4 regions of the Escherichia sp. HH091_1A genome follow, and region 1 is predicted to be linked to each of the others. Evidence: predicted binding sites of a transcription regulator. Region 1 holds the regulator's gene; each other region holds the start of a gene.
The links. The regulator PurR, encoded in region 1, represses purine synthesis genes. The targets are predictions, from matches to a motif close to CANGCAAACGTTTGCNTG.
Positions count from the first base shown of each region.

Region 2: a site for PurR is predicted at 3,852-3,869, ahead of glyA (serine hydroxymethyltransferase). Genes of this name have one in related genera too.
Region 3: a site for PurR is predicted at 5,748-5,765, ahead of carA (glutamine-hydrolyzing carbamoyl-phosphate synthase small subunit). Genes of this name have one in related genera too.
Region 4: a site for PurR is predicted at 4,572-4,589, ahead of gltS (sodium/glutamate symporter). Genes of this name have one in related genera too.

Region 1 covers NZ_AP025747.1:2,042,492-2,050,645, reverse strand. Annotated here, with positions in the region: gene mdtK (multidrug efflux MATE transporter MdtK) at 1-396, opposite strand, end outside; gene QUF14_RS10180 (riboflavin synthase) at 611-1,252, shown strand; gene cfa (cyclopropane fatty acyl phospholipid synthase) at 1,292-2,440, opposite strand; gene punC (purine nucleoside transporter PunC) at 2,731-3,942, opposite strand; gene punR (DNA-binding transcriptional activator PunR) at 4,055-4,987, shown strand; gene purR (HTH-type transcriptional repressor PurR) at 4,984-6,009, opposite strand; gene cydH (cytochrome bd-I accessory subunit CydH) at 6,308-6,397, shown strand; gene QUF14_RS10150 (MFS transporter) at 6,563-7,732, shown strand; gene sodB (superoxide dismutase [Fe]) at 7,878-8,154, opposite strand, start outside.
Region 2 covers NZ_AP025747.1:3,235,514-3,243,667, reverse strand. Annotated here, with positions in the region: gene qseG (two-component system QseEF-associated lipoprotein QseG) at 1-702, shown strand, start outside; gene glrR (two-component system response regulator GlrR) at 692-2,026, shown strand; gene glnB (nitrogen regulatory protein P-II) at 2,087-2,425, shown strand; gene hmpA (NO-inducible flavohemoprotein) at 2,469-3,659, opposite strand; gene glyA (serine hydroxymethyltransferase) at 3,987-5,240, shown strand; gene QUF14_RS16265 (ROK family protein) at 5,438-6,631, opposite strand; gene QUF14_RS16260 (DUF5107 domain-containing protein) at 6,749-8,154, shown strand, end outside.
Region 3 covers NZ_AP025747.1:35,705-43,858, reverse strand. Annotated here, with positions in the region: gene caiE (carnitine operon protein CaiE) at 1-370, shown strand, start outside; gene caiF (carnitine metabolism transcriptional regulator CaiF) at 487-882, opposite strand; gene carB (carbamoyl-phosphate synthase large subunit) at 1,144-4,362, opposite strand; gene carA (glutamine-hydrolyzing carbamoyl-phosphate synthase small subunit) at 4,380-5,528, opposite strand; gene dapB (4-hydroxy-tetrahydrodipicolinate reductase) at 5,984-6,805, opposite strand; gene rihC (ribonucleoside hydrolase RihC) at 6,972-7,886, opposite strand; gene ispH (4-hydroxy-3-methylbut-2-enyl diphosphate reductase) at 7,952-8,154, opposite strand, start outside.
Region 4 covers NZ_AP025747.1:4,467,027-4,475,180, forward strand. Annotated here, with positions in the region: gene spoT (bifunctional GTP diphosphokinase/guanosine-3',5'-bis pyrophosphate 3'-pyrophosphohydrolase) at 1-184, shown strand, start outside; gene trmH (tRNA (guanosine(18)-2'-O)-methyltransferase TrmH) at 191-880, shown strand; gene recG (ATP-dependent DNA helicase RecG) at 886-2,967, shown strand; gene gltS (sodium/glutamate symporter) at 3,156-4,361, opposite strand; gene xanP (xanthine/proton symporter XanP) at 4,641-6,032, shown strand; gene QUF14_RS22365 (AsmA family protein) at 6,153-7,862, shown strand; gene yicI (alpha-xylosidase) at 7,914-8,154, opposite strand, start outside.

The sequences.
Region 1 (8,154 bases):
GCGCAAATAACCCACGGCTTTGTCCGCCAGAGCCGGGTCGATATTTTCCATAGTTCGGATAATGTAACCCGCATTCCACAGCACCAGCATAATAAGAACGGAAACAAAACCTGCCAGCCAGAACCCTTGTCGCACCTGATGCGCAATGCGCTCACGTCGACCGGAACCATTTAATTGCGCGATAACCGGCGTTAATGCCAGCAGCAGCCCGTGACCAAAGAGGATCGCCGGAAGCCAGATAGAAGTACCGATAGCGACCGCCGCCATGTCGGTGGCACTATAGCCGCCCGCCATCACGGTATCGACAAAACCCATCGCAGTTTGGGCGATTTGCGCGAGAATCACCGGGATTGCTAATGCTAATAACAGACGCGCTTCACTGATATACTTCTGCACGTGAACACCTTTTATTTGTAATTATATGAGAGACTAAAAAGCCGCCTGAATGGGCAGCAAAAAGAAGAAGCAGGGGAAATTCAGTCTATTGTAGCGAGGATTTATTAATTCTCCAGTGAAAAAATAGCCATTCTTACCCCTTCACTGGTAAGGGCGTTTTCCACCTGCTATTGTGCTGAACAGAATGTCTTAACTGATTTCAGGAGTTGTGAGTATGTTTACGGGGATTGTACAGGGCACCGCAAAACTGGTGTCGATTGACGAGAAACCAAATTTTCGCACACATGTGGTTGAGTTACCTGACTACATGCTGGACGGGCTGGAAACCGGTGCGTCCGTGGCGCATAACGGTTGCTGCCTGACCGTAACGGAAATTAACGGCAACCATGTCAGTTTTGACCTGATGAAAGAAACGTTACGCATTACTAATCTTGGCGATTTAAATGTGGGGGATTGGGTAAACGTTGAGCGTGCGGCGAAATTCAGCGATGAAATTGGCGGACACTTAATGTCAGGTCATATTATGACCACCGCTGAAGTGGCGAAAATATTAACCTCGGAAAATAATCGTCAGATCTGGTTTAAAGTCCAGGATAGTCAGTTGATGAAATATATCCTGTACAAAGGATTTATTGGCATCGACGGTATTAGCCTGACCGTCGGCGAAGTCACGCCAACGCGTTTTTGCGTCCATTTAATTCCGGAAACACTGGAACGCACTACCCTTGGGAAGAAAAAACTCGGCGCACGCGTCAACATTGAAATCGATCCACAAACTCAGGCAGTGGTAGATACGGTAGAACGTGTGCTGGCGGCACGAGAAAATGCCATGAATCAACCAGGTACAGAAGCCTGATCTGAAATCGCCCCCGGAGCGGGGGCGATAGAATAGCCTCTAGCGAGCGACTCGAAGGCCGTTTTCGACTCCGCGAGAGAACACCACCTGCCAGAGCTGAATATCACGGGCGCGGAAAGCACCTGCACAGGCATTCAGATAATAGGTAAACATCCGTTTAAAGCGTTCACTGTAGTTATCCGCAATTTCTGGCCATGCAGCGAGGAAACGTTCATACCACGCCATCAACGTAGTATCGTAATCAGCACCGAAGTTATGCCAGTCTTCCATCACAAAGTGGGGTTCGCTGGACTGAGCAATCTGGCGTACAGAGGGCAGGCAACCGTTCGGGAAAATATATTTATTAATCCAGGGATCAACATTCAGATCGGTTTTTTTCGAACCGATAGTATGGAGCAGGAATATACCTTCCGGTTTCAAATTACGATCCACCACCGCAAAATAGGTATCGTAATTTTTCGGTCCGACGTGCTCGAACATCCCCACAGAAACAATACGATCAAACTGGTCGTTCAGGTCACGATAATCTTGCAGCAAAATGGTGACATCCAGGCCTTCACAGCGTTCCTGAGCCATTTTTTGCTGTTCAGCAGAAATGGTGACGCCCACCACGCTTACGTCATAGTTAGACGCCATGTAATGCGCCAGTCCGCCCCAACCACAGCCAATATCCAGTACGCGCATCCCTGGTTTTAACTGCAATTTTTCACAAATCATTTTGAGCTTCGCCTGCTGGGCAGATTCCAGATTATCGGCATCTTTCCAGTAAGCGCAGGAATATTGCATGAACGGATCAAGCATGCGACTGAATAAGTCATTACCCAAATCGTAATGCTCTTTGCCGACTATCCAGGCACGTTTTTTACTCTGCAGATTGAAGAGACGAGCGCTGGCAATACGCAGCGTGTCTTTGAAATGATGGGGGAGTTGGTTCTCGAGACCTGCGCGTAAGACTTTGCTAAAAAACATATCCAGTCGGTCACATTCCCACCAGCCATCCATATAACTTTCGCCTAACCCCAACGATCCTTCCTGCAGAACGCGTTTAAAAAAATCGGGATTTTTCACACGAATATCCGCCGGGGCAGAACCGTTAATGGCTATACCGGCACGGCTAAGTAATTCGTTGGCGATACGGTACCAGTTGTCATCCGGTACGCTGACTTCTTCTATACACGATGAACTCATAGTTTCTCCATCACTGGTCGGTGATCAGAACCTTAAAACAGCGTAGACGCTTTTTGGGCTTTGTGAGAAATCTCGCAGAAAAAACTGCGAGTCTATAATCCGACGTAGAACAGAGGGAAAGGAGGAACCCTTGCCGAAATGACCATCCATAGTGAGTAGGGAACGTTCCTGTCCCCATAAAAACATAATATTTATCGTAGTCTTAACAACTCGAAATTAGTATAGGCCGCTAATTTCAATCATACAACAAAATTTTGTTAGCAGCCTAAGTATAAGCATATCGATATAGATCAGTGTGATTCGCTATGCGCCACTTCGGCATTGCCATGGCTCTGGCAATCCACTTCTTCACTGCGTTGCATCATGTAACCGAGAGCGACCAGCACTACTGTTGATAACATCACGCTGGTGGTGGTGAGCAATGGCGTACTGATACTGATAAGCCAGGACACTACCAGACTTGCGAGGAAGCACAGACCCAGTTGTAGAGTGTTCTGCAACGCTGCGGCGCGACCAGTTGCATGTGGGAAAGGACGCAGTGCCTGGGCGACAACAATCGGGTAGATCGCGCCGTTGGCAATCGCCATCACACAGAATGGGATCAGGATTTCGGCCAGCGACACATGGCTAATGAAGCCCGCAGCCCAGGTCGCAATGACGCTGACAGCAAACAGCACCAGCAACCACGGTAATAACTGCTTGCCTTGCCATTTTTGTAGTGCGGCGCGACAGCCATAGCCACCAATCAGAAACGCGATAGTTTGCGGGACATAGCTTAAACCAATCACTGCCGGGCTGTAACCCATTTCGCTAAGGATGAACGGTGAACCGGTCAGCCATGCAAAAAAACTGGCTGAACAGGCCGCGTATACCAGCACGTTGCCGCGATAGGTTTTAGAACGTAGCAGATCGGTAAAGGTCAGACCATCCTGACTATTGTTACGGGCCTTCGTCGTGGGTTTGAGCCAGAAAATAGGCAGAATCAGCACCACGGTAATGGCAAACAGGGTGGCGAATATCGCCTGCCAGGAAAAATGGACCAGCAGCCAGCTTCCTAACAGAGGAGCCAGTGCCGGAGATAGACCCACCAGCGGCATGATGGTCGCAAAAATACGGTTAACTTTCTGTGAAGGATAATAATCCGTCACTAACGCTTGCCAGATAACCGCCGCGGCGCAGACACCTACAGCCTGTACAAAACGCAATACCAGCAGCGTGGCGGCGTTTTCAACCCACAGCATCCCCAGACTACCTAACGCAAAAATTGTCAGGCCGATGAATAACACCGGTTTACGACCATAACGGTCGGAGAGCGGCCCCCACAGAAGCTGGGCTGCGGCAAATCCGGCAAGGAACAGACTAAGGCTGGCACTGACAGCAGACGCAGGCGTTTGCAGGTCGGCCTGTATGGCGGCGAAAGCAGGCAGATACATATCGGTTGCCAGAAAACCGAGTACGCTCAAACCTGCCAGCCAGACTAAAAATCTTTTCCCAGGTTGCATGTATATTCTCTAAATCTCTCAATTAAACACCGCCGCAAAGTGTAGGGAGTGAAATTAGTGTTGTGAAACGGTAATATTTGATGACTGGTTTCAAAAATTTTGCAGGCAGACTATGTGGTCAGAATATTCACTCGAAGTTGTTGATGCGGTAGCGCGTAATGGTAGTTTTAGCGCTGCAGCCCAGGAGTTGCATCGCGTTCCTTCTGCGGTCAGCTATACCGTGCGTCAGCTGGAAGAGTGGCTGGCGGTGCCTCTGTTTGAACGACGTCACCGTGATGTGGAACTGACCGCTGCCGGGGCGTGGTTTCTCAAAGAAGGGCGCTCTGTTGTCAAAAAAATGCAGATCACTCGGCAGCAATGTCAGCAGATAGCGAACGGCTGGCGCGGTCAGTTAGCTATCGCAGTGGATAATATTGTCAGGCCAGAACGTACACGGCAGATGATCGTTGATTTTTATCGCCATTTTGATGATGTCGAACTTCTTGTCTTTCAGGAAGTGTTCAACGGTGTCTGGGATGCGCTTTCCGACGGGCGCGTGGAACTGGCGATTGGCGCAACACGCGCGATTCCGGTAGGCGGTCGTTATGCCTTCCGGGATATGGGGATGCTAAGCTGGAGTTGCGTTGTTGCCAGCCACCACCCGCTGGCGTTGATGGATGGCCCGTTCAGCGATGATACGTTGCGCAACTGGCCGTCATTGGTGCGCGAAGACACCTCACGAACGCTACCTAAACGTATTACCTGGTTGCTGGATAACCAAAAAAGACTTGTCGTGCCTGACTGGGAATCATCGGCAACCTGTATCTCGGCAGGATTATGCATAGGGATGGTGCCAACACATTTCGCCAAACCGTGGCTTAATGAGGGGAAGTGGGTAGCATTAGAACTGGAAAACCCCTTTCCGGATTCGGCATGTTGTCTGACATGGCAGCAAAATGATATGTCGCCTGCGTTAACCTGGTTGCTTGAGTATCTCGGCGATAGTGAGACGCTGAATAAGGAGTGGCTGCGGGAGCCGGAAGAGACTCCCGCAACGGGTGATTAACGACGATAGTCTCGGAACGGGCCGTCAGCCACGGAGCGGCGTTCAATCAAGCGCGGATGCACTTCAATGGACTGCGGTTCTTCACGTTTGTTGACGATACGATCCAACAGCATGTTGAACGCTGTTTCACCCAGCGAATCTTTTGGCTGATGGATCGTGGTCAGCGCCGGCGTAAAATAGCGGGCGTTGCGCACGTTATCATAACCGATCAGCGAAACATCCTGCGGGACGCGCAGACCCATTTCATCAGCAGCACAAAGTGCGCCCATTGCCATGATATCGCCACCACAGAAGACGGCAGTAGGGCGATGCGGCTGCGACAGTATTTGCTGCATGGCGCGATAACCGGATTCAGGTTCAAAGTCACCCTGTACAATCCAGCTTTCCGGCACTTTGATCATCGCTTCTTCCATTGCCTTCATAAAACCGGCAAGGCGGCCTGCGCCAGTGTTACGTTCCAGCGGGCCGGGGATAACGCCGATTTCGCGGTGACCGCGTTCAATCAGATAACGCCCGGCCATGTAGCCGCCTTCGAACGCGTTATCAATGACCGCATCGGTGAAGTCAGCTTTTGCTTCACCCCAGTCCATTACCACCATTGGGATATGGCGATACTCTTCCAGCATCGTCAGCAACGGCTCTGGGTACTCAGAACACATCACCAGCAGACCATCGACGCGTTTTTGCGCCATCATCGACAGATAAGCCCGCTGTTTCTCAAGATTGTTCCACGCATTACCCAGAATCAGGGTGTAACCTTTCTGGAAGCAATTTTTTTCAACCGCTTCAATGATCTCGGCAAAATAGGCCGCTTCGCTGCTGGTCGCCAGCAAACCGATAGACTTGGTGTGGTTAACCTTCAGGCTACGCGCCACCGCGCTAGGGGAGTAGTGTAATTCTTTAATCGCTGCCCACACGGCGTTGCGCGTTTCTTCAGCGACGAAACGTGTTTTGTTGATTACGTGTGACACAGTTGTAGTGGAAACGTTTGCTCGTTTCGCTACATCTTTTATTGTTGCCATTCCATTTCACTCCAGACCCTAACTTCAGCTCCTGCAAAATCGCAAGGTAAACGTTTGCCTTTACACACCTTACGCACAACAAAAGTGTTGCGGTACGCCGGAAAAACGACACGGAGCGTCAGGAAGGGGTCAATGGCCAGTACGCAAATAGTGTAAGCGTGGAATTTTGGCCGATCTTGACGAAAAGGGGAAGTGGTAAAAACACTTATCATTATAAATGACGGGAGATTTTTTCATCACAGTGTGTAAAAATGCGTAATATCACTTTTTGTGTGGTAATAAAAAAGGAGAAAACTTGATGAGCACCGACCTTAAATTTTCACTGGTAACAACGATTATCGTCCTCGGTTTGATCGTGGCCGTGGGTTTGACTGCCGCGCTGCACTGATTTCCTCTCGAGGGAGCGCGTTCTCCCTCGCATCTCCTTCCTGTTTGTTAGCAAAATGGCAAAAGTGTTTTCTCTTTTTGTTATTTTCATTTTTTTGTGATTGCTGTCATGCTTTCGCCACTTTAATGAATATCGCGTAATGACGCGAAGAGGTGGAGATAAGGCATGAAAATTAACTATCCGTTGCTGGCGCTGGCGATTGGCGCGTTTGGTATCGGGACAACGGAGTTCTCGCCAATGGGCTTGTTGCCCGTCATTGCGCGCGGTGTGGATGTCTCGATTCCTGCTGCCGGAATGTTAATCAGTGCCTATGCAGTTGGCGTAATGGTGGGCGCGCCGCTGATGACGCTTCTACTTTCTCATCGTGCCCGCCGCAGTGCGTTGATTTTCCTGATGGCGATTTTCACGCTCGGCAACGTACTTTCCGCCATCGCGCCGGATTATATGACCCTGATGCTTTCACGCATTTTGACCAGCCTGAATCACGGAGCATTTTTTGGTTTGGGTTCAGTCGTGGCCGCAAGCGTGGTGCCAAAACATAAACAGGCCAGCGCAGTTGCCACTATGTTTATGGGGTTAACCCTGGCAAATATCGGTGGCGTGCCGGCGGCGACCTGGTTGGGTGAAACCATCGGCTGGCGGATGTCATTTCTGGCAACGGCGGGGCTGGGCGTGATTTCAATGGTAAGTCTGTTCTTCTCATTACCTAAAGGTGGCGCAGGGGCGCGACCTGAAGTGAAAAAAGAGCTGGCGGTATTAATGCGTCCGCAGGTGCTGTCTGCATTGCTGACGACGGTGCTGGGAGCTGGCGCCATGTTTACCCTCTACACCTATATCTCTCCGGTACTGCAAAGTATTACCCACGCAACACCGGTGTTCGTCACGGCAATGCTGGTGCTGATTGGTGTCGGGTTCTCTATTGGGAACTATCTCGGCGGCAAACTGGCAGATCGTTCAGTTAACGGCACGTTGAAAGGCTTTTTGTTGCTGCTGATGGTGATTATGCTGGCAATCCCGTTCCTGGCCCGCAATGAGTTTGGCGCAGCTATTAGCATGGTGGTGTGGGGAGCAGCAACCTTTGCGGTCGTACCGCCGTTACAGATGCGCGTGATGCGTGTCGCCAGTGAAGCGCCTGGTCTGTCTTCATCAGTCAATATTGGTGCCTTTAATCTTGGAAATGCGCTGGGAGCAGCTGCTGGTGGTGCGGTAATTTCCGCTGGGCTGGGATACAGTTTTGTGCCGGTGATGGGGGCGATTGTCGCGGGACTGGCATTATTGCTGGTGTTTATGTCAGCCAGAAAACAACCTGAGGCAGTTTGCGTTGCCAACAGCTAATTAAACAAAAACGCAGAAGGATAACCTTCTGCGTTACAGTTGCTGGCAACGTGCGATTTATCTTGCCGGATGCGGTGTTAACGCTTCATCCGAGTTGGCATGGTAAGCGAAGCGCATCAGGCAATGTTGCATTTGCCATCAGTTATTATGCAGCGAGATTTTTTGCTACGAATTCCCAGTTCACCAGCGCCCAGAAGTGCTCCAGATAGCCAGGACGTGCATTGCGATAGTCGATGTAATAAGCGTGTTCCCAGACATCAACGGTCAGCAGTGGAGTCGCATCGGTGGTCAGCGGAGTACCCGCGTTAGAGGTTGAAACGATAGCCAGTTTGCCATCGCTGTTTTTCACCAGCCAGGTCCAGCCAGAACCAAAGTTTTTGATTGCTGCATCAGTAAACTGTGCTTTGAAATCGGCAAAGCTG
Region 2 (8,154 bases), 1.2 Mb from region 1:
TTTCAACGATTATTGCCCCGACGGCTATGGCTGGCAGGGCTGCCATGTCTGGCATTGCTGGGTTGCGTGCAGAGTCACAATAAGCCAGCTATTGATGCGCCAGCAGAAGAAAAAATTCCGGTTTATCAACTGGCTGACTATCTTTCTACTGAATGCAGCGACATCTGGGCACTGCAAGGTAAGTCAACTGAAACCAATCCGCTTTACTGGCTGCGGGCGATGGATTGTGCTGATCGTTTAATGCCTGCGCAGTCGCGTCAGCAAGCCCGCCAATATGACGACGGCAGCTGGCAAAATACCTTCAAACAAGGGATTTTGCTCGCCGACGCCAAAATTACGCCTTATGAGCGCCGCCAGCTGGTCGCGCGCATTGATGCGTTAAGTACCGAGATCCCGGCACAGGTTCGCCCACTGTATCAACTCTGGCGCGACGGTCAGGCGCTGCAACTGCAACTGGCGGAAGAGCGCCAACGCTACAGCAAACTCCAGCAGTCCAGCGACAGCGAACTGGATACTTTGCGCCAGCAACATCACGTTCTACAGCAGCAACTGGAGCTCACCACCCGCAAGCTGGAAAATCTGACCGATATTGAACGTCAGCTCTCGACCCGCAAACCGGCTGGCAATTTCTCGCCGGATACGCCGCACGAGAGTGAAAATCCCGCGCCATCTACCCATGAGGTCACTCCTGATGAGCCATAAGCCTGCGCATTTATTACTGGTCGATGACGATCCTGGATTGCTGAAACTGCTTGGCTTGCGTCTGACCAGCGAAGGCTACAGCGTGGTCACGGCAGAAAGTGGAGCTGAAGGATTGCGGGTACTGAATCGCGAAAAAGTAGATTTAGTCATCAGCGACCTGCGGATGGATGAAATGGACGGTATGCAGTTGTTTGCCGAAATCCAGAAAGTGCAGCCGGGAATGCCGGTAATTATTCTTACCGCCCATGGTTCCATTCCCGATGCGGTTGCCGCGACACAGCAGGGCGTGTTCAGTTTCCTCACCAAGCCTGTCGATAAAGACGCGCTGTATCAGGCAATTGACGATGCTCTGGAGCAATCAGCTCCCACTACCGACGAACGCTGGCGCGAGGCGATTGTCACTCGTAGTCCGTTAATGTTGCGCTTGTTGGAACAGGCGAGGCTGGTGGCGCAGTCAGATGTTAGCGTTTTGATTAACGGTCAGAGCGGTACCGGGAAAGAGATTTTTGCCCAGGCGATCCACAACGCCAGCCCGCGCAACAGCAAGCCGTTTATTGCTATTAACTGTGGCGCATTGCCCGAGCAATTACTGGAGTCCGAGCTGTTTGGTCATGCGCGTGGCGCGTTTACTGGCGCTGTCAGCAATCGCGAAGGTTTATTCCAGGCGGCGGAAGGCGGTACGCTGTTTCTCGATGAGATTGGCGACATGCCCGCACCGTTGCAGGTCAAACTGCTACGCGTGTTGCAGGAGCGCAAAGTGCGCCCGCTGGGCAGCAACCGCGATATTGATATCGACGTGCGGATTATTTCCGCCACTCACCGTGACCTGCCAAAGGCGATGGCGCGCGGGGAATTCCGTGAAGATCTCTACTATCGCCTCAATGTTGTCAGTCTGAAAATTCCGGCATTGGCGGAGCGCACAGAAGACATTCCGCTACTGGCAAACCACTTATTGCGCCAGGCGGCAGAGCGACATAAACCGTTTGTCCGCGCATTCTCCACCGATGCAATGAAACGACTGATGACCGCGAGCTGGCCGGGTAATGTGCGCCAGTTGGTCAACGTGATTGAACAGTGCGTGGCGCTAACATCATCTCCGGTGATTAGTGATGCGTTAGTCGAGCAGGCGCTGGAGGGCGAAAATACGGCTCTGCCAACCTTTGTTGAGGCGCGTAATCAGTTTGAACTCAACTACTTGCGTAAGCTGCTGCAAATCACCAAAGGTAATGTCACCCACGCGGCGAGAATGGCGGGGCGCAACCGGACAGAATTTTATAAACTGCTTTCCCGACACGAGCTGGATGCAAACGATTTCAAGGAATGAATCGGCGTTATGTGTTACGTTTAGCAGATCAAAAGACAGGCGACCTTTTCAAGGAATAGCATGAAAAAGATTGATGCGATTATTAAACCCTTCAAGCTGGACGATGTCCGCGAAGCACTGGCTGAAGTCGGCATTACCGGCATGACGGTCACCGAGGTGAAAGGTTTTGGCCGCCAGAAAGGCCATACCGAGCTGTATCGCGGCGCGGAGTATATGGTGGATTTTCTGCCGAAAGTGAAAATTGAGATTGTCGTGCCGGACGACATTGTCGATATCTGCGTAGATACGATTATTCGCACGGCGCAAACCGGCAAAATCGGTGACGGTAAAATTTTCGTCTTTGACGTGGCACGGGTCATTCGTATCCGTACTGGCGAAGAGGACGACGCGGCAATTTAAACCGCGTCAGGGTTGCCGGATGTCTCCATCCGGCAACCTCAAATCACAGCACTTTATGCGGGCCAAAGCATTCGTAATGAATGTTTTCCTGTTTCACACCCAGGTCCACTAACTGTTTCGCCGCAAACTGCATGAAGCCAACCGGGCCGCAGAGATAGAACTGCATTGTCGGATCGCTGAACGCACCTTCCAGTTTGCTCAAATCCATCAGACCTTCACTATCAAACTGACCTTTAGCGCGATCGGCTTCGCTCGGCTGACGATACCAGGTGTGCGCGGTAAAGCGTGGCAGTGCTTGCCCCAGTTCCTTAACTTCATCGGCAAAGGCATGAACATCGCCATTTTCTGCCGCATGGAACCAGTTTACCTCAGCGCTATGACCTGCTTTTGCCAGCGTGTCGAGCATTGCCAGCATTGGTGTTTGACCGACACCGGCAGAGATTAACGTCACCGGCGTGTCATCTGCGATAGCCATAAAGAAATCACCTGCCGGAGCGACCAGTTTCACGACATCGCCAACGTTGGCGTGATTGTGTAACCAGTTTGATACCTGCCCACCCTCTTCGCGTTTCACTGCAATACGATAGCCTTTGCCATCCGGTTTGCGCGTCAAAGAGTACTGACGAATTTCCTGATGTGGGAAACCTTCCGGCTTCAGCCAGACGCCGAGATATTGCCCTGGACGGTATTCCGCCACTGCGCCGCCGTCCACCGGCTCAAGTTCGAAGCTGGTGATAAGCGTGCTGCGCGGTGTTTTAGCTACAATGCGGAAATCGCGAGTACCTTCCCAGCCACCGGCTTTGCTGGCGTTTTCGTTATAGATTTCTGCCTCGCGATTGATAAATACATTAGCCAGTACGCCATAGGCTTTACCCCACGCGTCCAGCACTTCCTGGCCCGGACTGAACATTTCGTCCAGCGTCGCCAACAGGTGTTCACCGACGATATTGTATTGTTCCGGTTTGATCTGGAAGCTGGTGTGTTTCTGAGCGATTTTTTCAACCGCTGGCAGCAGCGCAGGCAGGTTTTCGATATTGCTGGCGTAGGCGGCAATGGCGTTAAACAAGGCTTCACGTTGATCGCCATTACGCTGGTTACTCATGTTAAAAATTTCTTTGAGTTCTGGGTTATGAGTAAACATACGGTCGTAGAAATGGGCGGTTAACTTTGGCCCTGTTTCCACCAGTAAAGGGATGGTGGCTTTTACTGTAGCGATGGTTTGAGCGTCAAGCATATGGTCTTCCTTTTTTTGCATCTTAATTGATGTATCTCAAATGCATCTTATAAAAAATAGCCCTGCAATGTAAATGGTTCTTTGGTGTTTTTCATGAAGAATGTGATGAAGTGAAAAATTTGCATCACAAACCTGAAAAGAAATCCGTTTACGGTTGCAAGCTCTTTATTCTCCAAAGCCTTGCGCAGCCTGAAGGTAATCGTTTGCGTAAATTCCTTTGTCAAGACCTGTTATCGCACAATGATTCGGTTATACTGTTCGCCGTTGTCCAACAGGACCGCCTATAAAGGCCGAAAATTTTATTGTTAGCTGAGTCAGGAGATGCGGATGTTAAAGCGTGAAATGAACATTGCCGATTATGATGCCGAACTGTGGCAGGCTATGGAGCAGGAAAAAGTACGTCAGGAAGAGCACATCGAACTGATCGCCTCCGAAAACTACACCAGCCCGCGCGTAATGCAGGCGCAGGGTTCTCAGCTGACCAACAAATATGCTGAAGGTTATCCGGGCAAACGCTACTACGGCGGTTGCGAGTATGTTGATATCGTTGAACAACTGGCGATCGATCGCGCGAAAGAACTGTTCGGCGCTGACTACGCTAACGTCCAGCCGCACTCCGGCTCCCAGGCGAACTTTGCGGTCTACACCGCGCTGCTGGAACCCGGCGACACCGTTCTGGGTATGAACCTGGCACATGGCGGTCACCTGACTCACGGTTCTCCGGTTAACTTCTCCGGTAAACTGTACAACATCGTTCCTTACGGTATCGATGCTACCGGTCATATCGACTACGCCGATCTGGAAAAACAAGCCAAAGAACACAAGCCGAAAATGATCATCGGTGGCTTCTCTGCATATTCCGGCGTGGTTGACTGGGCGAAAATGCGTGAAATCGCTGACAGCATCGGTGCTTACCTGTTCGTTGATATGGCGCACGTTGCGGGACTGGTCGCTGCTGGCGTCTACCCGAACCCGGTTCCTCATGCTCACGTAGTGACTACCACCACTCACAAAACCCTGGCGGGTCCGCGCGGCGGCCTGATCCTGGCGAAAGGCGGTAGCGAAGAACTGTACAAAAAACTGAACTCTGCCGTTTTCCCTGGTGGTCAGGGCGGCCCGTTGATGCACGTAATCGCTGGTAAAGCGGTTGCTCTGAAAGAAGCGATGGAACCTGAGTTCAAAACTTACCAACAGCAGGTCGCGAAAAACGCTAAAGCGATGGTAGAAGTATTCCTGGAGCGCGGCTACAAAGTGGTTTCCGGCGGTACTGATAACCACCTGTTCCTGGTTGATCTGGTTGATAAAAACCTGACCGGTAAAGAAGCTGACGCCGCTCTGGGCCGTGCTAACATCACCGTCAACAAAAACAGCGTACCGAACGATCCGAAGAGCCCGTTTGTAACCTCCGGTATTCGCGTGGGTACTCCGGCGATTACTCGTCGTGGCTTTAAAGAAGCCGAAGCGAAAGAACTGGCTGGCTGGATGTGTGACGTGCTGGACAGCATCAATGATGAAGCCGTTATCGAGAGCATCAAAGGTAAAGTTCTCGACATCTGCGCACGTTACCCGGTTTACGCATAAGCGAAACGGTGATTTGCTGACAATGTGCTCGTTGTTCATGCCGGATGCGGCGTGAACGCCTTATCCGGCCTACAAATTATTGCAAATTCAAGATATTGCAATCTCCGTGTAGGCCTGATAAGCGTAGCGCATCAGGCAATTTTTCGTTTGTGATCATCAAGGCTTCCTTAGGGAAGCCTTGTTACGTTATCGCGCCATCAAATCTGTCGTAACTGCGCCTCAACATACAAATAGCCAATCCCCAGCACCTGCTGTGCGCGGCTTAATTGCCCAAAGCCAATTTGCGTCGCTTTCACGCTCGGTCCTTCGTCACGGTCGAACGGGTTAAATCCTGTCTGGCGAATAATGGAATTAAGCCAGTTCTCACCAAAGGCGCAGCTGCGACCATACAGCCAAATCTGATTAATATTGAGGATATTCAGGAAGTTATACAGACTCAAACCAATGGCGTTGGCACTGCGGTCAACCCAGCTGGTGATCCACGGTTCTCCACTCTGCCAGGCAGCGATTAATTGTGCGGTAGTCAGTTTTTCAGGATCAAGCTGAGTATTAACCGGTTGTGATTTTAGCCATACTCGCGCCTGTTTTTTTAATGCGCTTAACGAGGCGACGGTTTCCAGGCAGCCATAACGTCCACAGTCGCAGGCGACGCCATCCGGATTAACGATGGTGTGACCAATCTGTCCGCTACCATACAAACTGCCGCGATAAATTTGCTCGTTAATCACGAACGACGAGCCAATACCGTAATCAACGTTGATCACGCAGAAATCCCGTCCTTGCGAATTATTTTGCCATTTCTCCGCCAGCGCCAGCATCACGCAGTCATTATCGACCATCACCCGAATGCCCAGCTTCTCTTCCAGCAGATACTTCACCTCAACCGGTGTTGTCCACGGCGCTTGCGGCATGGTTTGCGACACGCCAGTCACTGGATCAACCTGACCGTGGATAGCCAGCGCCAGGTTGATGGTACGGTCTGGCCACAGTTTACGATGGCGATGCCAGCATTTTTCGATTTCGGACAACAGAGCCTGCGGTGTCGGTGCATCAATCTGAAAATATTCAAATTCGCCTTTCGGACTTAAACAGGCATTAGCGACCTGACACTCAATGCTGGTGGGCGTCACGTTCAGGCACAGCGTCCAGTCACCTTCCGGCGCGATCAGCCATGTACCGCTACTGTGCCCGCGCGTCTGGCTTTCATCGTCGATATTCACCACCCGTTTTTCGCTTTCCAGCTCCTGCAAAATATTACTGACCGCTGGAATTGAAATTTGCGCCAGCCGGGCCAGCGTTGATTTATTGGCGCGCTTTTGCCGGTACAGCAGTTCCAGAATCACGCATTTGTTATGGTGGCGAATCTGTTGATTATTAATGCAGGCTCTCATCTTCACTAAACCTTGTTTAGTTAATTGCGTGATTATTCCGCGAAAACATTGCCAGATTGTTCAATACACTGCCACAAATCTTTTAATTCAGTATGTCTTGTTAATATTGAGGGCACTATGACTCCAGTAAAAGTGTGGCAAGAGCGCGTTGAGATCCCGACTTATGAAACCGGGCCGCAGGATATACACCCTATGTTCCTGGAAAATCGCGTTTATCAGGGATCGTCCGGCGCGGTTTATCCCTACGGCGTGACCGATACGCTGAGCGAGCAGAAAGTCCTGAAATCCTGGCAAGCGGTGTGGCTGGAAAACGACTATATCAAAGTGATGATCCTGCCGGAGTTGGGCGGTCGGGTGCATCGCGCTTGGGATAAAGTGAAACAGCGCGATTTTGTCTATCACAATGAGGTGATTAAACCGGCGCTGGTAGGGCTATTGGGGCCGTGGATTTCGGGCGGGATTGAGTTTAACTGGCCACAACACCATCGCCCGACTACCTTTATGCCCGTTGATTTCACCCTCGAAGCCCATGAAGACGGCGCACAGACGGTGTGGGTCGGCGAAACGGAGCCGATGCACGGTTTACAGGTGATGACCGGTTTCACACTACGCCCTGACCGGGCGGCGCTGGAGATTGCCAGCCGCGTCTATAACGGCAATGCCACGCCGCGTCATTTCTTGTGGTGGGCCAACCCGGCAGTGAAAGGTGGCGAAGGGCATCAGAGCGTTTTCCCGCCGGATGTAACGGCGGTGTTTGATCACGGCAAACGGGCTGTTTCAGCTTTCCCTATCGCTACCGGCACTTACTACAAAGTGGACTACTCCGCCGGAGTGGATATTTCTCGCTATAAAAATGTGCCAGTGCCGACTTCGTATATGGCCGAAAAATCGCAGTACGATTTTGTTGGCGCATGGTGTCACGATGAAGATGGTGGTTTGCTACACGTTGCCAACCACCACATCGCGCCAGGTAAAAAACAGTGGAGCTGGGGACACAGTGAATTCGGCCAGGCGTGGGATAAGAGCCTGACCGACAATAACGGCCCGTATATCGAACTGATGACGGGTATTTTTGCCGATAACCAGCCCGATTTTACCTGGCTTGATGCTTACGAAGAGAAGCGTTTCGAGCAGTATTTCCTGCCTTATCATTCTCTGGGCATGGTGCAAAACGCCTCCCGCGATGCGGTGATTAAACTCCAGCGTAGCGAGCGGGGGATTGAGTGGGGGCTGTATGCCATCTCCCCGTTGAACGGATACCGGCTGGCGATCCGCGAAATCGGCAGATGCAACGCGTTACTCGACGATGCCGTGGCTCTGACACCAGCGAACGCCATTCAGGGCGTGTTGCATGGTATCAATCCTGACAGACTAACCATTGAACTCTCCGATACTGACGGCAATATCGTACTGAGTTATCAGGAACATCAGCCGCAAGAGTTGCCGTTGCCGGACGTCGCCAAAGCGCCACTGGCAGCACAAGACATTACCAGTACAGATGAAGCCTGGTTTATCGGTCAGCA
Region 3 (8,154 bases), 2.0 Mb from region 1:
TGGGGAAAACGGCCATATCGGGCACGGAGCAATCCTGCATGGTTGTGTGATTGGTCGCGATGCATTGGTCGGGATGAACAGCGTGATTATGGATGGCGCGGTCATTGGCGAAGAGAGCATTGTTGCCGCCATGAGCTTTGTCAAAGCAGGCTTTAGCGGCGAGAAACGTCAGTTGTTGATGGGTACGCCTGCCCGCGCTGTACGCAGTGTTAGTGACGACGAGTTACACTGGAAGCAGTTGAATACCAAAGAGTATCAGGATCTTGTCGGCCGCTGCCATGTAGCGTTACATGAAACGCAGCCGTTGAGACAAATGGAGGAAAATCGCCCCCGTTTGCAGGGGACGACGGATGTGACGCCGAAACGGTGATCTTGCCGGATGCGGCGCAAACGCCTTATCCGACCTGGCTGGAGAGCAACCGTAGGCCGGATAAGATGCCAGCATCGCATCCGGCAACCAGACCGCACGGTATCAACGAAATTAAATTAACGACGCATACTCTTCGACAACATCATTTGCCACTTCTGCTCGCGGTTAAGTTCCGTGAGTGGAACGGCAGGAATACGCGGTGTCTTTCTTACGCCGACTAATTTTTCCCGACTGTTATTGCGCAGGCGCGCGTAAATTTGCTCATCGATATCGACCACTTTAACCAGTCGCTGACACTGGCATCCCCGCCCTTCCAGCTTATTAGGGATCATCTTAACTTCGCAGCTTATTTCTGTGACTTCCGACAGAATATAAGTGAGGGTATTAACCGCCTTGCTGTGTTCAATATCGAAATGAATAGAGATCTCTCTTGCTATCACCCACCGATTTTCAGCCATCATCCATTCGGCGATTAACAAGTAGAGTGGTTTTTCAACATATCCTTCACACATACGAACTCCAGTTTCACAAATTAAAAGTCTGGCTATGACTCGTTTTGAAGCAATTAAACAAGGCCATATTAAAATTGTGGATATATCGATAGTATGCAACTTCACCGTCGATAAGTGTGAGCTAAATCCTGCTTATGTCATCAAAAATATCGATTCCCCAAAAGATTTACTTAATGGGCAAAAAAAAACGGTCCTCATCAGAGAACCGTATTAGTTATTCGATCAAATTAGCGGATGAAAAATATCCGCCATGACACGCTATTATTTGATCTGCGCGTGCATTTCCTGCACCGAAATTACTTTTTCAGTCGCATCGGCATTCAGCGCCATCGCGGTAGCGAAACCACCGTTCAGGGTGGTGTCATAATGCACTTTATATTGCAGCGCACTGCGACGAATCACGCGGGAGTCCTCAATCGCACGACGGCCTGACGTGGTGTTGATGATGTAGGTATATTCGCCATTCTTGATACGGTCCTGAATGTGCGGACGACCTTCATGCACCTTGTTCACCAAACGCGGGTTAATACCTGCTTCGCCCAGCACAATCGCTGTGCCGTGGGTCGCATCCAGCTCGAATCCCTGTTTCAGCAGTTTTGCCGCCAGGTCAACCACGCGTTCTTTATCGCCTTCACGCACGGAGAGCAACGCACGACCGTGTTTCTTCATCGTGGAGTTACTGCCCAGCTGCGCTTTGGCAAACGCTTCAGCGAAGGTGCGGCCCACGCCCATCACTTCCCCGGTAGAGCGCATTTCTGGCCCTAACAGCGGGTCAACGCCGGGGAATTTGTTGAACGGCAGCACCACTTCTTTCACCGAGTAATACGGCGGGATAACTTCTTTAGTTACGCCCTGCTCAGCCAGCGATTTGCCAGCCATCACACGCGCCGCCACTTTCGCCAGCGGTACGCCGGTGGCTTTGGAGACGAACGGAACAGTACGCGCCGCACGCGGGTTAACTTCAATCAGGTAGACTTCGTTGTTTTTCACCGCAAACTGCACGTTCATCAGTCCGCGCACCTGCAATTCGAAGGCCAGTTTCTGCACCTGTTGGCGCATCACATCCTGAATTTCCTGACTTAAAGTGTAGGCTGGCAGAGAACATGCGGAGTCACCGGAGTGCACGCCCGCCTGCTCAATATGCTCCATGATGCCGCCAATCAGCACCATTTCACCGTCGCAGATGGCGTCCACATCCACTTCTACCGCGTCATCGAGGAAGTGGTCCAGCAATACTGGTGCATCGTTAGACACGCTCACCGCCGTCTGGAAGTAGCGACGCAGGTCAGCTTCGTCATAGACGATTTCCATCGCCCGACCGCCGAGAACGTAAGACGGACGCACCACCAGCGGGTAACCAATCTCTTTTGCCTTCTCAACCGCCATTTCAATAGCGGTAACGGTGGCGTTCGCCGGTTGTTTCAGTTTCAGACGGTCAACCGCATGCTGGAAGCGTTCACGGTCTTCCGCACGGTCGATAGCATCCGGGCTGGTGCCGATAACCGGTACGCCAGCGGCTTCCAGTGCGCGCGCCAGTTTCAGCGGGGTCTGACCGCCGTACTGAACGATAACGCCTTTCGGCTTCTCAATACGCACGATTTCCAGCACATCTTCCAGAGTTACCGGCTCGAAGTAGAGGCGATCGGAAGTGTCGTAGTCAGTGGAGACGGTTTCCGGGTTACAGTTAACCATAATGGTTTCGTAACCGTCTTCGCGCAGCGCCAGTGAGGCGTGTACGCAGCAGTAGTCGAATTCGATACCCTGACCGATACGGTTCGGGCCGCCGCCGAGGACCATGATTTTGTCACGGTCAGATGGGTTGGATTCGCACTCTTCTTCATAAGTGGAGTACATATAAGCGGTGTCGGTAGCGAACTCTGCCGCACAGGTATCCACGCGCTTGTAAACCGGGTGCAGGTCATACTGGTCACGCAGCTTACGGATTTCTGCTTCACGCACGCCCGCCAGTTTTGCCAGACGCGCATCGGCAAAGCCTTTGCGTTTCAGCTGGCGCAGGAAGTCAGCGTTCAGGCCAGTGATGCCCACTTCCGCTACTTTCTCTTCCAGGCGCACCAGCTCTTCAATTTGTACCAGGAACCAGCGGTCAATGTTGGTCAGATTGAAGACGCCGTCTACGGACAGGCCCGCACGGAACGCATCGGCGATATACCAGATACGCTCTGCGCCTGCGTCTTTCAGCTCGCGGCGAATTTTGGTCAGCGCTTCCGGGTCGTCGAGACTCACTTTCGGGTCGAATCCAGTCGCACCGACTTCCAGGCCGCGCAGCGCTTTTTGCAGGGATTCCTGCTGCGTGCGACCAATCGCCATCACTTCACCAACCGATTTCATCTGAGTGGTCAGACGGTCGTTAGCACCAGCGAATTTCTCGAAGTTGAAGCGAGGAATTTTGGTCACCACGTAGTCGATAGACGGCTCGAAGGACGCCGGAGTACGCCCGCCGGTGATGTCGTTCATCAGCTCATCGAGGGTGTAACCTACCGCCAGTTTCGCCGCCACTTTGGCAATCGGGAAACCGGTGGCTTTCGACGCCAGCGCCGAAGAACGGGACACGCGCGGGTTCATTTCGATAACAATCAGGCGACCATTTTTCGGGTTCACCGCAAACTGGACGTTGGAACCACCGGTTTCAACGCCGATTTCACGCAGCACCGCCATCGAGGCGTTACGCATGATTTGATATTCTTTGTCGGTCAGCGTTTGGGCTGGCGCGACAGTGATGGAGTCACCGGTATGGATGCCCATCGCATCGAAGTTTTCGATAGAGCAGACGATGATGCAGTTGTCGTTTTTATCACGCACCACTTCCATCTCGTACTCTTTCCAGCCGATCAGCGACTCATCAATCAGCAGTTCTTTGGTCGGAGAGAGATCCAGACCGCGGGCGCAAATTTCTTCAAACTCTTCGCGGTTATAAGCGATACCACCACCGCTACCACCCATGGTAAAGGATGGGCGAATAATGCACGGGAAGCCCACTTCAGCGGCAACTGCCAGCGCTTCTTCCATGGTGTGTGCGATACCAGAACGCGCAGTTTCCAGACCGATTTTCTTCATCGCCACGTCGAAACGGCGGCGGTCTTCGGCTTTATCAATCGCATCGGCGGTGGCACCAATCATGGTGACGCCGAACTCTTCCAGCACGCCCTGACGCTCCAGCTCCAGCGCACAGTTCAGCGCTGTCTGACCGCCCATCGTTGGCAGCACCGCGTCCGGACGCTCTTTTTCAATAATCTTGCGTACCACTTCCCAGTGAATCGGCTCGATGTAGGTCGCATCGGCCATTTCCGGGTCGGTCATGATGGTCGCAGGGTTGGAGTTCACCAGAATGACGCGGTAACCCTCTTCGCGCAGGGCTTTACATGCTTGCGCGCCAGAGTAGTCAAACTCACACGCCTGACCGATAACAATCGGGCCCGCACCCAGAATCAGGATACTTTTTATATCTGTACGTTTTGGCATGGCTCTTTTACTCCTGATTACTTAGCGGTTTTACGGTACTGCTCAATTAACTCGATAAAGTGGTCGAACAACGGCGCGGCGTCGTGTGGACCCGGACTGGCTTCAGGGTGGCCCTGGAAGCTGAATGCCGGTTTATCGGTGCGATGAATGCCCTGTAACGTACCGTCGAACAGGGATTTATGCGTAACACGCAGGTGTGCAGGTAATGTTGCTTCATCCACCGCAAAACCGTGGTTCTGGGCGGTGATCATCACCACGTTTTTTTCAACATCTTTAACCGGATGGTTGCCGCCGTGGTGTCCAAATTTCATTTTGACAGTCTTCGCACCGCTCGCCAGCGCCAGCAACTGATGGCCGAGGCAGATGCCGAATACCGGGATGTCGGTTTCGAGGAATTTCTGGATGGCAGTAATAGCGTAATCACACGGTGCCGGGTCGCCAGGACCGTTGGAGAGGAAGATACCGTCTGGATTCATTTTCAGTACATCTTCGGCAGATGTTTGCGCCGGAACGATGGTCAGGCGGCAGCCGCGGTCAACCAACATGCGCAGGATGTTGCGTTTGGCGCCGAAATCATAAGCCACGACGTGGAACGGCAACTCGTCTTCTTTTTTTGCTTCTGGCAAGCCGCCAGTCAACGTCCAGCTCCCTTGTGTCCAGCTATAGGCTTCTGCGGTAGTCACTTCTTTTGCCAGATCCATGCCGTTCAGACCTGGGAACGCGCGGGCTTTTTCTAACGCCAGCGCCGCATCCGGGTTATCGCCTGCGATAATGCAGCCATTCTGTGCGCCTTTCTCACGCAGTAAACGCGTCAGCTTACGGGTATCGATATCAGCAATCGCCACGATGTTATGGCGTTTAAGGTAAGAAGAGAGGTCTTCGGTATTACGGAAGTTGCTGGCAATCAGCGGCAGGTCGCGAATCACCAGACCTTGTGCATGTACCTGAGAAGATTCTTCATCGGCGTCATTAGTGCCGACATTGCCAATATGGGGATAAGTAAGAGTAACGATTTGACGAGAATAGGAAGGATCAGTGAGGATTTCTTGATAACCGGTCATTGAAGTATTGAAAACGACTTCCCCAACCGCCGAACCTGTTGCCCCTATGGCCCGACCGTGAAACTGGGTTCCGTCTTCCAGAACCAATAGCGCTGACTTAATCAAAACACCCTCCAGAGAATATTCACTCACTTTATTTGCATATTAATTCACAATGATGACGTAAATCAATGCAAATCTGCTTACCGACGAATTTCTGGCAAACGGCGGCATTCTGGAGAGATGAGAGCTAAAAGTCAACTTAATGGTGGTATTTTTTATATTATTTTGTGGCTCATGCATGTTTTGCAGGCATTAAGCGACAAAAAGATCATATAACCCGTTCTGGAAAACGCTTGCGCAGCAAGAAGATTGTATAAAATCAAAACGCGTAGAAAAAAGTGGACCAAATGGTCAAAACTTACATTAAAACAACAAAAACAGAAGAGAAAACATGTTATTTTTAGCACGCTATACGCTTTTATAAATAAAAAACTCAAAATAAAAGGGCTAAAAATTAAAGCCCTTTATAATCAATAAATTAAATACGTTATTTTTGCACCATCACAAATGTTTTGTGGTTACAAATTATTGAGATCAAGCACATCTCGCATATCAAAAAGACCACTTTCCTTACCACTCAACCACAATGCCGATCTTACCGCACCGTTAGCAAATGTCATGCGGCTGGAAGCCTTATGGGTGATCTCCAGACGCTCGCCGATATCGGCAAACATGGCGGTATGTTCACCAACGATGTCACCTGCACGCACGGTGGCAAAACCAATGGTGCCAGGCACACGTTCACCGGTATGGCCTTCACGACTGTAGACCGCGCAATCTTTCAGATCTTTATCCAGGGCGTGGGCGATCGCCTCTCCCATTGCCAGTGCGGTGCCTGAAGGCGCATCAACTTTATGTCTATGATGTGCTTCAATAATTTCGATATCGGTGTAGTCACCCATCACTTTGGCTGCTTTCTCCAGCAGCTTAAGCATGACGTTAACGCCAACGCTAAAATTGGCGGCAAAGACAATCGCAATATCGGCGGCGGCGTCACGAATCGCCTGTTTACCGGCTTCGTCAAACCCCGTAGTGCCGATCACCATCCCTTTGCCATGCTGGCGACAAAAAGCGAGATGGTTCAGCGTACCTTCCGGACGGGTAAAATCGATAAACACATCAAAATCATCTTTTATCGCATCAAGGCTGCTTTGCACAGTAACGCCTGTTTTTCCTGCACCCGCCAGCTCACCGGCGTCGCTGCCCAGTAAAGAAGATCCTTCGCGCTCCAGCGCCGCGCCCAGCTGCACGCCTTCTAATGCCAGCGCCGCCTGAATCAACTGGCGGCCCATACGCCCCCCGGCTCCCGCGATGGCAACGCGGATGTTTGCATCATGCATAGCTATTCTCTTTTGTTAATTTGCATAGACCGTTTTCAGAGTAACCAGCGCATCGCTACGCCGCCAGCCAAAAACGCTGATAATTAGAAATTAATGATAAACAGGGAGGGATATCAGTGAAAGGCATGAGTCGATGAATGACTGCATGCCGATAACATGTGACAGGTTACGACGCCAGAGCCAGCACCTCAGCCACCCACTGCTGGAAACCTTTCACATCCAGATCCAGCGCCACCTGCACGTTTGCAGGTTTACTCAGGCAACCATCAATATCAACAACCGTAGTACCTGAGGTAAATTCACCCTGAGTTTCCACCGCCACAAAACACGGTTTGAGAGTGAACAAGTCTGGGCGCACCAGCCAGACGATGGCGCAGAGATCGTGCATACGCAGACCGCTTTGCATACTGCCGCTACGGTAGTGGCTAAACAGGGCGTGCAACATTTTCCCGGTACGATTCAACTCCGGCAAAGTAGCGAGATAGTCAGGAGTTAATATTGCCTGATTGGTGACATCCAAACCGCACATAACGATTTCGATGCCGCTACGGAAGACACAGGCTGCTGCTTCTGGATCGGCAGCGATATTAAACTCGGCGTTTGGTGTGCAGTTGCCGCGACCGGCAGAACCGCCCATGATCACCAGACGGCGAATATGCGGTTTGCATTCCGGGCATTGTGAAAGTAACAGCGCAATATTGGTTAACGGGCCGATGGCTACCAGCGTAACAGGCTCAGGCGCACGCAGCAGGGCATCACGAATCGCCAGAAATGCGGGTTTGTCCAGTGGGCTTCTGTTGTGCTCGACAAAGTCGTAGCCAGCCATTCCCGATTCACCGTGCACAGATGCTGCATTACGCGGTGCGCGTACCAGCGGCACAGCGGCTCCCTGGGCGAGCGGAATATCCGCATTCCAGAAATGCAGCAGTTGCAGGGCGTTGCGGGTAGTTTTCTCAACCGAAACATTACCCGCGACGGTGGTCATCAGTTGCAGGTCGAGTTCGGGGGCAAAAATCGCGGCGGCAATGGCGACCGCATCGTCAATACCGGGGTCTGTATCGAGGAAGATAGGTAAACGCATGTTTTCTCCATAAAAAATGCCGGTAACAGGACCGGCATTTTCGCATAACTTAGGCTGCTAATGACTTAATCGACTTCACGAATATCGACACGCAGCTCTTTCGGCACTTCGAAAACAATGTTTTCTTCACGGCCTTCCAGCGGGATGGCTTCACCACCGCCCAGCTGCTGCAAACGTGCCACCACATTCTGCACCAGAATATCCGGAGCCGATGCGCCCGCAGTCACGCCGACGCATTTAAACTCTTTCACCCACTCTTCCTGGATAT
Region 4 (8,154 bases), 2.4 Mb from region 1:
CCTGACGGCAGCGATCAATACGACCAACTCCAATATTCAAAGTTTGAATACAGAAGAAAAGGATGGTCGCGTCTACAGCGCCTTTATTCGTCTGACCGCCCGTGACCGTGTGCATCTGGCGAATATCATGCGCAAAATCCGCGTGATGCCAGACGTGATTAAAGTCACCCGAAACCGAAATTAATGTTTTATGAACCCAACACGTTATGCACGCATCTGCGAAATGCTCGCCAGGCGGCAGCCTGATCTGACCGTCTGCATGGAGCAGGTCCACAAACCTCATAACGTTTCTGCGATTATTCGTACTGCAGATGCCGTTGGCGTACATGAAGTTCATGCTGTCTGGCCTGGCAGTCGGATGCGCACCATGGCTTCGGCTGCGGCTGGCAGCAACAGTTGGGTGCAGGTGAAAACACACCGCACCATTGGCGATGCCGTTGCTCATCTGAAAGGCCAGGGCATGCAGATTCTGGCAACCCATCTTTCTGATAACGCTGTCGATTTCCGCGAAATTGATTACACCCGCCCGACCTGTATTTTGATGGGTCAGGAGAAAACGGGCATCACTCAGGAAGCGTTAGCCCTGGCGGATCGGGACATCATTATACCGATGATCGGTATGGTGCAGTCGCTGAATGTTTCCGTTGCCTCAGCCCTCATTCTTTACGAAGCCCAGCGCCAGCGGCAAAACGCAGGTATGTATCTGCGTGAAAACAGCATGTTGCCGGAAGCAGAGCAACAACGCCTGCTGTTTGAAGGCGGCTATCCGGTGCTGGCGAAAGTCGCAAAACGCAAAGGCCTGCCCTACCCCCACGTTAATCAGCAAGGCGAAATTGAAGCTGATGCCGACTGGTGGGCCACTATGCAGGCAGCAGGGTAAGCGCCATGAAAGGTCGCCTGTTAGATGCTGTTCCGCTCAGTTCGCTAACGGGCGTTGGCGCGGCGCAAAGTAATAAGCTGGCGAAAATCAATCTGCATACCGTGCAGGATTTACTCTTACACCTTCCTCTGCGCTACGAAGATCGCACCCATCTCTACCCCATCGGTGAACTACTGCCGGGCGTTTACGCCACGGTGGAAGGCGAAGTGCTGAATTGCAATATCTCCTTCGGCGGTCGGCGGATGATGACCTGCCAGATCAGCGACGGTTCCGGCATTCTCACCATGCGCTTTTTCAACTTCAACGCGGCAATGAAAAATAGCCTGGCGACTGGCCGCCGCGTGCTGGCCTATGGCGAAGCAAAGCGCGGTAAATATGGTGCGGAGATGATCCACCCGGAATACCGCGTGCAGGGCGATCTCAGTATGCCAGAGTTGCAGGAGACGCTCACGCCGGTTTACCCAACTACGGAAGGCGTAAAGCAGGCCACGCTGCGTAAATTAACCGACCAGGCGCTGGATCTGCTCGACACCTGCGCCATTGAAGAACTCCTGCCGCCGGAACTGTCACAAGGAATGATGACGCTACCGGAAGCGTTGCGCACTTTGCACCGCCCGCCGCCGACGCTACAGCTTAGCGATCTCGAAACCGGGCAGCATCCGGCACAACGCCGACTGATTCTGGAAGAGTTGCTGGCGCACAACCTCAGCATGTTAGCCTTACGTGCCGGAGCACAGCGTTTTCATGCCCAGCCGCTGAGCGCCAATGACGCGCTGAAAAATAAACTCCTCGCAGCCTTACCGTTCAAGCCAACGGGCGCACAGGCACGCGTGGTGGCGGAGATCGAGCGCGATATGGCGCTGGATGTGCCGATGATGCGCCTGGTGCAGGGCGATGTAGGTTCCGGTAAAACGCTGGTCGCCGCCCTCGCCGCGTTGCGTGCGATTGCGCACGGCAAACAGGTGGCATTGATGGCACCAACCGAATTACTCGCCGAGCAGCACGCCAATAACTTCCGTAACTGGTTTGCTCCGCTCGGTATCGAAGTGGGCTGGCTCGCCGGTAAACAGAAAGGTAAAGCACGACTGGCACAGCAGGAAGCCATCGCCAGCGGTCAGGTGCAGATGATTGTCGGTACACACGCCATCTTCCAGGAACAGGTGCAGTTTAACGGCCTGGCGCTGGTGATTATCGACGAACAGCATCGTTTTGGCGTGCATCAGCGTCTGGCGTTATGGGAGAAAGGCCAGCAGCAGGGCTTCCATCCGCATCAGTTGATCATGACCGCCACGCCGATCCCCCGCACGCTGGCAATGACTGCATATGCCGATCTCGATACCTCGGTGATAGATGAGCTGCCGCCAGGCCGCACGCCAGTGACGACAGTGGCAATCCCGGATACCCGCCGCAACGACATTATCGACCGCGTGCGCCACGCCTGTATGACTGAAGGGCGTCAGGCGTACTGGGTGTGCACACTCATTGAAGAATCAGAATTACTGGAAGCACAGGCGGCGGAAGCTACCTGGGAAGAGTTGAAACTGGCGCTACCAGAGTTGAATGTTGGTCTGGTACACGGACGGATGAAACCAGCCGAGAAGCAGGCCGTCATGGCATCATTTAAACAAGGCGAGTTACACCTGCTGGTTGCCACGACCGTTATTGAAGTCGGCGTTGATGTGCCTAACGCCAGCCTGATGATTATCGAAAACCCTGAGCGTCTGGGTCTGGCGCAGTTACACCAGCTGCGCGGGCGTGTAGGTCGTGGCGCGGTGGCTTCTCACTGCGTGTTGCTCTACAAAACACCGCTCTCCAAAACCGCGCAAATCCGCCTGCAAGTGCTGCGCGACAGCAACGACGGTTTTGTGATTGCACAAAAAGATCTGGAGATTCGCGGCCCTGGCGAATTGTTAGGCACGCGTCAGACGGGTAATGCTGAATTTAAAGTGGCGGATTTGCTGCGCGATCAGGCGATGATCCCGGAAGTTCAGCGCCTGGCACGCCATATTCACGAACGTTACCCACAGCAGGCAAAAGCCCTGATAGAACGCTGGATGCCAGAAACAGAACGTTACTCAAATGCGTAAAAGGCGGCGGTGAGAAACCGCCATTTCAGGTTACCCTACCTTCCTGCCGGATGCGGCGTGAACGCCTTATCCGTCCTACAAAAAAACTACAAATTCAATAAATTGTGAATCAATACGCAGACTTGATAAGCGAAGCATATCAGACATTTGTCTTTGTTGCGGCGGCACTTATACCGCCGCTTCATCAATTAACCGGCAAAAATCGGCAACATTAAATACAGCTTAATCACCAGCGCATTGACAATATCGATAAAGAACGCACCAACCATCGGCACGACCAGGAACGCCATGTGCGACGGGCCAAAACGTTCGGTGATTGCTTGCATGTTGGCGATTGCCGTTGGCGTTGCACCAAGGCCAAAACCACAGTGACCCGCTGCCAGCACTGCCGCATCGTAGTTTTTACCCATCATGCGCCAGGTGACGAAAATGGCATACAACGCCATGAAGATGGTCTGTACCACCAGAATCGCCAGCATCGGCAGCGCCAGCGAAGCCAGCTCCCATAGTTTCAGCCCCATCAGCGCCATCGCCAGGAACAACGACAGACTTACGTTACCCAGAACGGATACCGCACGCTCAAAAACGCGATAAAAGCCCATCATTGACAGACCGTTGCTCAGAATCACGCCAACAAACAACACACAAACGAAGGTTGGCAGTTCAAAAGCGGTGCCAGCCAAAAGTTGCGCAACGATCTTCCCCACCGTCAGACAGATAGCAATCAACGCGATAGTTTCAATCAGCACCAGCGAGGTGATCATGCGGCCCACATCCGGCTTTTCGAACGCCGTCGGGACTTCCTGGTCATCCGGAATACCGTTCGGTGTAGTGGAGTGTTTCACCAGATAGCGCGCCACCGGACCGCCAATCAAGCCGCCCAGCACCAAACCGAACGTTGCACAGGCCATCGCCACTTCCGTCGCATTGGTGAAGCCATAACGTTCAATGAACAATTTACTCCAGGCAGCACCCGTACCGTGACCGCCCGAAAGCGTAATAGAACCGGCCAGCAGCCCCATCAGTGGATCAAGCCCTAACAGGCTAGCCATACCAATGCCAATGGCATTTTGCATCACCAATAGGCCAACAACCACAATCAGGAAAATACCAACCACACGCCCACCAGCGCGCAGACTGGCAATGTTGGCGTTCAGGCCAATGGTGGCGAAGAAAGCCAGCATTAACGGATCGCGCAGGGACATATCAAAGTTGACTTCCCAGCCCATGCTTTTTTTCAGTACCAGTAGCGCCAGCGCCACCAACAAACCACCCGCAACAGGTTCCGGTATGGTGTATTTCTTCAAAAAGGAGACGGAATGGACCAACTTACGCCCGAGCAGCAACGTCAGCGTTGCAGCAACAAGCGTTGCTAAAGTATCGAGATGAAACATAGTTACTCCTTTGTATCCGCATCACTCTTTCATACTCGTCATACTTCATCGCGCAGTGGCACCTTCATGAAATATGACGGGTATCGAGTCATGCTTTCCTGGGTCAAATTCTCAGCTGTTAATGAACAAATGGCATGGATTTTAAGCAGAAAAATACCAAAAGTTATATAAAAAAGTGCATTTATCTCATTTAAATATTTAGAAGAAGGTGTAGCAAACGTTTGCTTTTCTCTTTTGCTCAGCTAAAATGCCCGCTTTGCTTCCACGGGATTGTTTTCGATGTCTGTTTCCACCCTCGAGTCAGAAAATGCGCAACCGGTTGCGCAGACTCAAAACAGCGAACTGATTTACCGTCTTGAAGATCGTCCGCCGCTTCCTCAAACTCTGTTTGCCGCCTGTCAGCATCTGCTGGCGATGTTCGTTGCGGTGATCACGCCAGCGCTATTAATCTGCCAGGCGCTGGGTTTACCGGCACAAGACACGCAACACATTATTAGTATGTCGCTGTTTGCCTCCGGTGTGGCGTCGATTATTCAAATTAAGGCCTGGGGTCCGGTTGGCTCCGGGCTGTTGTCTATTCAGGGCACCAGCTTCAACTTTGTTGCCCCGCTGATTATGGGCGGCACAGCGCTGAAGACCGGTGGTGCTGATGTTCCTACCATGATGGCGGCTTTGTTCGGCACGTTGATGCTGGCAAGTTGCACCGAGATGGTGATCTCCCGTGTTCTGCATCTGGCGCGCCGCATTATTACGCCGCTGGTTTCTGGCGTTGTGGTGATGATTATCGGCCTGTCGCTAATTCAGGTTGGGCTAACATCCATTGGCGGCGGTTACGCAGCCATGAGCGATAACACCTTCGGCGCACCGAAAAATCTGTTGCTGGCAGGCGTGGTCTTGGCCTTAATTATCCTGCTTAACCGTCAGCGTAACCCATATTTGCGCGTGGCTTCACTGGTGATTGCGATGGCGGCAGGATATGCGCTGGCGTGGTTTATGGGCATGTTGCCAGAAAGCAACGAACCGATGACGCAAGAACTGATTATGGTGCCAACCCCGCTCTACTACGGTCTTGGTATTGAATGGAGCCTGCTGCTGCCGCTGATGCTGGTCTTTATGATCACTTCGCTGGAAACTATTGGCGATATCACGGCGACGTCTGACGTTTCCGAACAGCCAGTGTCCGGTCCGCTGTACATGAAACGCCTGAAAGGCGGCGTGCTGGCAAACGGCCTGAACTCGTTTGTTTCGGCGGTGTTTAACACTTTCCCGAATTCCTGCTTCGGGCAGAACAACGGTGTGATCCAGTTGACCGGTGTTGCCAGCCGCTATGTCGGTTTTGTCGTCGCGCTGATGTTGATCGTGCTGGGTCTGTTCCCGGCAGTGAGCGGTTTTGTACAACACATTCCAGAACCGGTTCTGGGCGGTGCAACGCTTGTAATGTTTGGCACCATCGCCGCCTCCGGTGTGCGTATCGTTTCTCGTGAGCCGCTGAACCGTCGGGCGATTCTGATTATCGCGCTGTCGCTGGCGGTCGGTCTGGGCGTGTCTCAGCAGCCGCTGATTTTGCAGTTTGCCCCTGAATGGCTGAAAAACCTGCTCTCCTCCGGGATCGCCGCGGGCGGTATTACTGCCATCGTGCTGAATCTGATTTTCCCACCAGAAAAACAGTAATTCACTGGCGGCGGTAAGATAATTACCGCCGTAGTCTCACCTCTTTCACCATTCCCGCCTTGAGGATTGCGCGTAAATCGTGCATAACTCCCTTATGTGCATTTCACGGGATGGAAGACCATGAAATTTATTGGGAAGCTGCTTCTCTACATTCTCATCGCTCTGTTAGTGGCGATCGCTGGCCTCTATTTCCTTCTGCAAACCCGCTGGGGAGCAGAACATATCAGCGCATGGGTTTCCGATAATAGCGACTATCATCTGGCCTTCGGGGCGATGGATCACCGTTTTTCCGCGCCATCTCATATCGTGCTGGAGAACGTCACGTTTGGTCGTGATGGTCAGCCCGCTACCCTGGTGGCAAAAAGTGTCGACATTGCGCTAAGCAGTCGGCAACTGACCGAACCACGCCATGTCGATACCATCCTGCTGGAAAACGGGACGCTGAATCTCACCGACCAGACCGCGCCGCTGCCGTTCAAAGCCGATCGTCTGCAACTGCGTGATATGGCGTTTAATAGCCCGAATAGCGAATGGAAACTGAGCGCGCAACGGGTAAATGGCGGCGTGGTTCCGTGGTCACCAGAAGCCGGTAAAGTGCTAGGTACGAAGGCGCAAATTCAATTCAGCGCCGGATCGCTTTCGCTCAATGATGTTCCTGCCACCAATGTACTGATTGAAGGCAGTATTGATAAAGATCGCGTTACGCTGACTAACCTGGGTGCCGACATCGCCCGCGGGACATTAACCGGAAACGCGCAGCGTAACGCCGACGGCAGCTGGCAAGTGGAAAATCTGCGGCTGGCGGATATCCGTCTACAAAGCGAAAAATCGCTAACTGACTTCTTTGCACCATTGCGCTCTGTCCCGTCGTTGCAGATTGGTCGCCTGGAAGTCATTGACGCTCGTCTGCAAGGTCCGGACTGGGCGGTGACCGACCTCGATCTCAGCTTGCGCAACATGACCTTCAGTAAAGATGACTGGCAGACACAGGAAGGCAAACTGTCGATGAACGCCAGCGAGTTCATTTATGGTTCGCTGCATTTATTTGACCCGATTATAAACGCGGAATTTTCCCCGCAGGGCGTAGCACTGCGCCAGTTCACCAGCCGCTGGGAAGGGGGCATGGTCAGAACGTCAGGGAACTGGTTGCGTGACGGGAAAATGTTGATCCTTGATGATGCGGCAATTGCCGGACTGGAATATACCTTGCCAAAAAACTGGCAACAGTTGTGGATGGAAACGACACCCGGTTGGTTAAACAGCCTGCAACTGAAGAGATTTAGCGCCAGCCGCAATCTGATCATTGATATCGACCCTGACTTCCCGTGGCAGCTCACCGCGCTCGATGGTTACGGTGCCAATCTGACGCTGGTTACCGATCATAAATGGGGCGTCTGGAGTGGCTCGGCGAATCTGAATGCCGCCGCCGCAACGTTTAATCGTGTTGATGTCCGTCGTCCGTCGCTGGCGCTAACTGCCAACAGCAGCACGGTGAATATCAGCGAACTGAGTGCATTTACTGAAAAAGGCATTCTGGAAGCCACCGCCAGTGTTTCACAAACGCCACAACGTCAGACCCATATCAGCCTGAATGGACACGGTGTGCCGGTGAATATTTTGCAACAGTGGGGATGGCCTGAACTACCGTTGACTGGCGACGGCAATATTCAGCTTGCCGCCAGTGGCGATATTCAGGTCAATGTCCCGCTGAAACCTACGGTTAGCGGGCAATTGCATGCCGTGAATGCCGCAAAGCAGCAAGTGACTCAAACCATGAATGCGGGCGTAGTTTCCAGTGGTGAAGTTACGTCGACGGAGCCGGTGCAGTAAAAGTCAATTTCGCCGGGTACGCTCAGACATACCCGGCATTTCTTCAATAGATTACAACGTGATTGTCAGCAAGTTAGCCGCTGGCATCACCACTACCCCCAACTCACTTTCAGCCTGCGAACCGCCTTGCAGACCATTTACTTTCACAACATTGCGCAAGCACAGCGTCCAGTTCTTCACCACGCCCGCACCATTCACAGTAATTGTGTTGCCAGTACGCGCCGCTTTCAGGGTGAAAAGAACGGAACCATCGGCAGCGGGCACTTCACAGATGGCTTCATGCCCGTCTTGC